Leptothrix cholodnii SP-6: one gene and its partner. The protein of the gene in region 2 interacts with the protein of the main gene of each other region in a pairwise test. Links are inferred from orthologs where the notes say so. Each region holds a gene or a part of one and is shown on either strand. Other genes may lie near its edges.

Region 1 (3,822 bases), 700 kb from region 2 along the record:
CCTCAAGTTTCACTTTGGGAACGTCTCGCAAGTCCTTCATTCGTATGAACTTTTTGTTGCAAAAATATGCTTCCAAAGACTATCGTAAGTGCTTGATTTCATTGGCAATTTCTCACGAGTCGCCTTGACCCGGCGTGATTTCGTCCGCTACAGTGGCAGAACGTGTCTATTAGTGGGATTTTGTGGCGGACTTTCATTTTCAAGGAACTTCAGCGCTTGCGCTGGACGCCAAGGGCCGGGTCACCGTCCCGGCGCGCCATCGCGAGTCGCTGGTGTCCCTGGCTGGAAGTCAGCTCACGCTCACCAAGCACCCCGAAGGTTGTCTGATGGTCTTCCCGCGTCCGGTGTGGGAGGGCTTTCGTGCCAAGGTCGAGGCGCTGCCGATGGCAGCCAGCGGCTGGAAGCGTATCTTTTTGGGTAGCGCGATGGATGTCGAGATCGACTCCGGTTCGCGCATGTTGATTTCGCCTGAGTTGCGTGCGGCTGCCGGTCTTGTTCACGACGTGTTGTTGATCGGCATGGGTAACCATCTTGAGCTGTGGGACGCACAGCGGCAGGCCAGCGCCGAAGCCGCCGTGTTGCAGCAGCCGATGCCCGATGTCTTGCAGGACTTCAGTTTCTGATCACCATGATCACCGCCGCCGCAGTACCTTGGCAGCACCGGACGGTGCTGCTCCATGAAGCAGTTGATGCGCTCGTGCAACGCCCTGCGGGTGTCTACCTGGACGGCACCTACGGACGAGGTGGCCACAGCCGCCTGATTCTCGAGCGCCTCGATCCGGCCGGCCGCCTGATCGCGATCGATCGCGACCCCGAGGCGCTGGCCAACGCGCGCAGCGGCGAGACCCGCATCGACGATCCGCGCTTCTCGATCCATCACGCCCGCTTTGCCGAGTTCGAGTCGGTGCTCGACGAGGCCGGCGTCGGCCAGCTCGACGGCCTGCTGCTCGATCTGGGCATCTCGTCGCCGCAGATCGACAACCCCGAGCGCGGCTTCAGCTTTCGTTTCGACGGCCCGCTGGACATGCGCATGGACCCCACGCGCGGCCAGAGCGCCGCGGAGTTCCTGGCCAGCGCGCCGTTCGAGCGCATCAAGGAGGTCGTGCGTGACTACGGCGAAGAACGGTTTGCTGATGCGGTTGCAAAGGCGATTGTTGCTCGCCGCGAGGAAGGACGCCCTGTCCAGCGCACCGCCGAACTGGCCGCGCTCGTGGCTGGTGCGGTCAAGACCCGCGAGCGTGGTCAGGATCCTGCGACGCGCACGTTTCAGGCTCTACGGATTCTCGTCAATGCCGAGCTTGAAGAGGTCGAGCAGGGACTGAACCGGGCGCTGGCGCGGCTGGCGCCGGGCGGGCGGCTGGCGGTGATCGCCTTCCATTCGCTCGAGGACCGCATCGTCAAGACCTTCATCGCCCGCCATGCGCGCGAGGTCTACGACCGCCGCATGCCTTACGCCACGCCGGCGCCGCTGCTGATGCGGGCGGTGGCCCGCATCAAGCCCGGCGAGGCCGAGGTGGCGGCCAATCCGCGCGCCCGTTCGGCGATCCTGCGGGTGGCCGAGCGCACCGACGTGCCGCTGCCGGTGGTGGTGGGGCGCTACGCATGATGCGGCTCAACGTCCTGCTGCTGGTCGCGCTGCTGGTGAGCGCGGTCTACCTGGTGCAGACCGCCTACCACTCGCGCCAGCTGTTCGTCGCCCTCGAGCGCGAACGCAACATGGCGCGCCAGCTCGAGATCGAGGCCGAGCGACTGACGGTCGAGCGTCGCGCGCAGGCCACCAGCCTGCGGGTCGAGCGGGTCGCGCGCGAGCAGCTGCAGATGCGCGTGGCGACACCGGCCGTCACCCAGTACGTCACCGATCCGCTGATCGCCGGCGCACCCGCCGCGGCGCTGTCCGGAGGCACGCCGTGATGAAGTGGCTGTCGCGCCTGTGGCCCGGCCGTGCGCCGGCCAACACCGCCCGGCGCTCGCCGCGGCAGCAGACGGCCGTGCGCCGCAACACGTCGCTCGGCTCCGGCCACCTGCAGTACGCCAGCAGCCCGCTGCTGGCGGCCAAGACGCCGCTGTGGCGCGCGCGCCTGGTCGTGCTCGGCGTCGGCGTGGGTTTTCTGGTGCTGCTGGGGCGTGCGGTCTACATCCAGGTGATCGGCACCGAGTTCTATCAGAAGCAGGGCGAGAGCCGCTACGCGCGCACCTTCGAGCTGCCGGCCAGCCGCGGCCGCATCACCGATCGCCACGGCCAGATCCTGGCCGCCAGCGTGCCGGCGCCGTCGATCTGGGCGATCCCGAAGGATTTCAGGCCCGATGCGAAGCAGCAGCAGGCGCTGCTGCGCCTGCTGGGCATGACCTCGCGCGAGCTGGCCACGCGCCTGGCCGACAACCCGAATTTCGTCTGGCTGCGCCGCCAGGTCGACGAGTCCGTCGCGGCGCAGGTCAAGGCGCTGGGCATCAAGGGCCTGCACCAGCAGCGCGAGTTCCGCCGCCAGTATCCGGAAGGCGAGTCGGCGGCACATGTGGTCGGTTTCACCAACCTCGAAGAGCGCGGCCAGGAAGGCATCGAGCTGGCGTTCCAGAAAGAGCTCGAAGGCCGCGCCGGCAGCCGCAGCGTGGTGCGCGACCGGCTCGGCCGCATCGTCGAGGACATCGGCGAGAGCCGCGAGCCGGTCGACGGCAGCGATCTGGCGCTGGCGCTCGACTCCAAGGTGCAGTTCTTCGCCTACCAGCGGGTGCGCGATGCCGTGCTCGAGCACAACGCCAAGGCCGGCAGCGTGGTCGTGCTCGACGTGCTGACCGGCGAGGTGCTGGCGCTGGCCAACTACCCGAGCTACGTGCCCGGCGAGCGCCAGGGGCTCAGCGGCGCGCAGCTGCGCAACCGCGCCGTCACCGACACCTTCGAGCCCGGCTCGACGATGAAACCGTTCATCGCCGCGCTCGCCTTGCAGACCGGCCGGGTCACGCCCGACACCGTGATCCAGACGGCGCCCGGACGCATCCACTTCGGCAGCGCGACCATCTCCGACTCGCATCCGCACGGCCTGCTGTCGGTCGAGCAGGTGATCCAGAAGTCGAGCAACGTCGGCACCGTCAAGATGGCGATGCAGATGGAGCCGCGCGAGATGTGGGAGATGTTCAGCTCGGTGGGCATCGGCCAGAAACCGCAGCTGGCGTTCCCGGGCCTGGCCTCGGGCCGCCTGCGGCCGTACAAGAGCTGGCGGCCGGTCGAGCAGGCGACCATGAGCTACGGCTACGGCCTGTCGGTGTCGCTGCTGCAGCTGGCGCGCGCCTACACGGTGTTCGCCCGCGACGGTCAGCTGATGCCGGTGACGATGCTCAAGAACGAGGTGCCGGCTGCTGGCGTCCAGGTCTTCAGCCCCGAGGTGGCACGTTCGGTGCGCCACATGCTCAACATGGCCGCCGCCCCCGGCGGCACCGCCCCGAAGGCGCAGGCGATCGGCTATTCGGTCGGCGGCAAGACCGGCACCGCCCACAAGCAGGAGGGTGGCAGCTACGTCAGCAACAAGTACCGCGCCTGGTTCGTCGGCATCGCGCCGGTGAGCAACCCGCGCATCGTGGTGGCGGTGATGGTCGACGAGCCCGGCAACGGCCGCTATTTCGGTGGCGACGTGGCCGCGCCGGTGTTCAGCCAGGTGGTGCAGCAGTCGCTGCGCATGCTCGGCGTGCCGCCCGACCTGGAGGTGCAGCCGCAGATCGTCGCGCGCGCCCAGGCGGTCAAGGCCGAAGAGGAGTCGTTCTGATGGCGCTGCATCAGCTGCCCGACGTCGATGCCGCGCTGGCGTGGCTGCGGGCGCGGCTCGGCGACGC
Region 2 (3,834 bases):
GCCAACAATCGATAGAAACCGGAGTAGACCCATGAGTGCCATCGTAGACATCGTCGGCCGCGAAGTGCTGGACAGCCGCGGCAACCCCACCGTCGAATGCGACGTGCTGCTGGAAAGCGGCGTCATGGGCCGTGCGGCCGTGCCCAGCGGCGCGTCCACCGGCTCGCGCGAAGCCATCGAGCTGCGCGACGGCGACAAGAGCCGCTACCTCGGCAAGGGCGTGCTCAACGCCGTCAAGAACATCAACACCGAGATCAGCGAAGCCGTGCTGGGCCTGGACGCGGCCGAGCAGAGCTTCCTCGACAAGACCCTGATCGACCTCGACGGCACCGACAACAAGGGCCGCCTGGGCGCCAACGCGATGCTGGCCGTGTCGATGGCCGTGGCGCGTGCCGCGGCCGAAGAATCCGGCCTGCCGCTGTACCGCTACTTCGGCGGCATGGGCGCAGTGCAGCTGCCGGTGCCGATGATGAACGTCATCAACGGCGGCGCGCACGCCAACAACAGCCTCGACCTGCAGGAGATGATGATCATCCCCGTGGGCGCGCCGTCGTTCCGCGAAGCCGTGCGCTGGGGCGCCGAGGTGTTCCACGCGCTCAAGAAGATCCTGCACGACAAGGGCATCAGCACCGCGGTGGGCGACGAGGGCGGTTTCGCCCCCAGCGTCGAGAGCCATGAAGCCGCCATCCAGCTGATCCTGCAAGCGATCGACAAGGCCGGCTACCGCGCCGGCGAGCAGATCGCCCTGGGCCTGGACTGCGCCGCCAGCGAGTTCTACAAGGACGGCAAGTACCACCTCGAAGGCGAAGGCCTGTCGCTGACCGCGCAGGAGTGGACCGACATGATGGCCGCCTGGGTCGACAAGTACCCCATCATCTCGATCGAGGACGGCATGGCCGAAGGCGACTGGGACGGCTGGAAGCTGCTGACCGACCGCCTGGGCAAGAACGTGCAGATCGTCGGCGACGACCTGTTCGTGACCAACACCAAGATCCTGAAGGAAGGCATCGAGAAGGGCATCGCCAACTCGATCCTGATCAAGATCAACCAGATCGGCACGCTGAGCGAAACCTTCGCCGCCATCGAGATGGCCAAGCGCGCGGGCTACACCGCCGTCATCAGCCACCGTTCGGGCGAGACCGAGGACAGCACCATCGCCGACATCGCCGTGGCCACCAACGCCGGCCAGATCAAGACCGGTTCGATGAGCCGCAGCGACCGCATGGCCAAGTACAACCAGCTGCTGCGCATCGAGGAAGACCTCGGCGACGTGGCCGTGTACCCGGGCCGCGCGGCCTTCTACAACCTGCGCTGATCGCCCGTGTTCGGCGTGCGTGGCATCACCCTGGTGCTGGCAGTCCTGCTCGGGCTGGTGCACCTGGAGCTGTGGTTCGGCCACAGCGGCGTGCCACGCGTGATCGAACTCGATCGCCAGGTCGAGGAGCAGCGCGAACGCAACATCGAGGCGCGCATGCGCAACGAGCGCCTCGCCGCCGAAGTTCGCGACCTGCGCGAAGGCCAGGAAACCATCGAGGAGAAGGCCCGCGGCGAGCTGGGCATGATCCGTCCCGACGAGATCCTGGTGCAGTACACCCGACCCCGCTGAGCGGCCGCAAGGCCCCGGCCACACGAGAAGGCGCCGCGAACCGGCGCCTTTTTTCATGGGCGCAGGCGGATCACGCCGGCACGGCCTGCAAGGCGTCGTCCAGCACCTCGACCCAGTGCCGCACCGGCGTCGCGCAGCCGCTCTGCAGGTGCGAGATGCAGCCGATGTTGGCCGACACGATCACCTCGGGCGACTGCGCCTGCAGGTGGCCGAGCTTGCGGTCGCGCAGCTGATACGACAGCTCGGGCTGCAGCACCGAGTAGGTGCCGGCCGAGCCGCAGCACAGGTGGCTCTCCTGCGCCGGCAGGTGCACCTCGAAACCCAGCTCGCGCAGGCCGGCCTCGATGCCGCCCTTGAGCTTCTGGCCATGCTGCAGCGTGCACGGCGGGTGCAGCGCCAGCTTGTGGCGCGGCACGTCGTTGAGCAGCGGCTTGAGCTGCGGCACCAGTTCGGGCAGCAGCTCGCTGAGATCGCGCGTCAGGGCGCTGACCCGCGCGGCGCGGGTGGCGTAGGCCGGATCGGTGGCCAGGTGGCGTCCGTAGTCCTTGACCGTCGCGCCGCAGCCCGAGGCGTTCATCACCAGCGCCTCGACCGGCGCCGAGCCGTCGGTGGGCTCGATCAGCGGCCACCAGGCGTCGATGTTGCGGCGCATGTCGGCCAGGCCGCCGGGGTGGTCGCCCAGGTGATCGCGGATCGCGCCGCAGCAGCCGGCCTTGGGCGCGGTCACCGCCTGGATGCCGGCGGCGTCGAGCACCCGCGCGGTGGCCGGGTTGATGCCCGGGCCCATCGTCGGCTGCACGCAGCCGGCCAGCATCAGCATGCGGCGCGGGTGGCTGCGCTGCGGCCAGCCGCGGGCGTCGCGCGGGCCGGCTTCGGGCACCTTGTTCCTGAGCACCTGCGGCAGCAGCGGGCGCACGATCTGGCCGAGCTTCAGGGCCGGCGCGAACAGCGGCGACGTCAGCCCTTCCTTGAGCAGCCAGCGCTGCGCCTTCTCGGCCAGCGGGCGCTCGACCTCGGCGTCGACCAGCCGGCGGCCGATCTCGACCAGCTCGCCGTAGGGCACGCCCGACGGGCAGGTGCTCTCGCAGTTGCGGCAGGTCAGGCAGCGGTCGAGGTGCTGCTGGGTGCTGCGCGTGGGCGTCTGGCCTTCGAGCATCTGCTTGATCAGGTAGATGCGCCCGCGCGGGCTGTCGAGCTCGTCGCCCAGCAGCTGGTAGGTCGGGCAGGTGGCGGTGCAGAAACCGCAGTGCACGCACTTGCGCAGGATCGCCTGCGCCGCGTCGCCGTCGGGCGTGCCGGCGTATCGGGGGGAGAGTTCGGTTTGCATCGCTCGGTGCCTGGCTCAGAGCCCCGCAGCCAGCCGGCCGGGGTTGAAAAGATGGAGGGGATCGAAGGCGTCCTTGATGCGCTGGTGCACCGCGTGCAGCGGCGCCGACAACTCGGACAGCGCCGGCTGCACGGCGTCGCCGGCCAAGGCGCCGCGCCAGATGCGCGCATGGCCGCCGACCTCGGCCGCCAGCGCGTGCACCAGCGCGGGCGGCGCATCGCTCAGGGCCCAGCGCTGGCCGCCGTGCCACTCGACCAGGCTGTCGCCGACCGCGCCGGGCAGCGCCAGCCGGCCGGTGTGCGGCGGCACCGACAGGCGCCACAGCCGCCGCCCGCGCGGCAGCACGTCGACCAGCAACGGGTGGTTCTGGTCGCGCACGTCGAGCCAGCCACGCTGCGCCAGGTCGTCCGCGATCGGCTCGCCACCCAGCGTGCGCTGCGCCGACGCCACCGCCGCCTGCGCGCCGCTCAGGCGCAGCCACAGCACGCCGCGGCTCCAGGCGCTGGCGCTGATCGGCAGCGGCTTGCGACACCAGGCCTTGAGGCTGGCGAGCGCCTGCGCCTCGTCCATCTCGAAACGCAGCGTGGTGCTCGCCACCGGCCGCGGCAGCACCTTGAGCGAGACCTCGCAGATCACGCCCAGCGCCCCGAAAGAGCCCGCCAGCAGCCGCGAGACGTCGTAGCCGGCGACGTTCTTCATCACCTGCCCGCCGAAGCTCAGCAGATCGGCACGGCCGTCGAGCAGGGTGGCGCCGAGCACGTAGTCGCGCACGCTGCCCACGCTGGCGCGTGCCGGGCCGGCCAGGCCGCTGGCGACCATGCCGCCCACGGTGCCGGCCGACGGGCCATTCACGGCGAACCGCGGCGGTTCGAACGGCAGGCACTGCCCGCACTCGGCCAGT

Evidence for each region.
Region 1: the proteins of ftsB (region 2) and ftsL interact in binary tests that used the Escherichia coli proteins (3 or more experiments, as listed by UniProt). The link is inferred for Leptothrix cholodnii SP-6 from one-to-one orthologs.

What each region holds. Positions count from the first base shown.
Region 1 is NC_010524.1:557,020-560,841, forward strand. Bases 308-3,256 are described here. They hold ftsL (cell division protein FtsL), read left to right. Parts: upstream 308-1,602; coding sequence 1,603-1,911; downstream 1,912-3,256. Other genes in these bases: LCHO_RS02585 (division/cell wall cluster transcriptional repressor MraZ), read left to right, coding at 308-623; rsmH (16S rRNA (cytosine(1402)-N(4))-methyltransferase RsmH), read left to right, coding at 629-1,606; LCHO_RS02600 (peptidoglycan D,D-transpeptidase FtsI family protein), read left to right, coding at 1,911-3,256. Outside these bases: more of LCHO_RS02585, read left to right, coding at 183-307; more of LCHO_RS02600, read left to right, coding at 3,257-3,755; LCHO_RS02605 (UDP-N-acetylmuramoyl-L-alanyl-D-glutamate--2,6-diaminopimelate ligase), read left to right, coding at 3,755-3,822. UniProt on the Escherichia coli protein: Essential cell division protein. May link together the upstream cell division proteins, which are predominantly cytoplasmic, with the downstream cell division proteins, which are predominantly periplasmic.
Region 2 is NC_010524.1:1,254,012-1,257,845, reverse strand. Bases 3-2,963 are described here. They hold ftsB (cell division protein FtsB), read left to right. Parts: upstream 3-1,321; coding sequence 1,322-1,606; downstream 1,607-2,963. Other genes in these bases: glcE (glycolate oxidase subunit GlcE), read right to left, coding at 2,949-2,963; glcF (glycolate oxidase subunit GlcF), read right to left, coding at 1,677-2,933; eno (phosphopyruvate hydratase), read left to right, coding at 32-1,315. Outside these bases: more of glcE, read right to left, coding at 2,964-3,834. UniProt on the Escherichia coli protein: Essential cell division protein. May link together the upstream cell division proteins, which are predominantly cytoplasmic, with the downstream cell division proteins, which are predominantly periplasmic.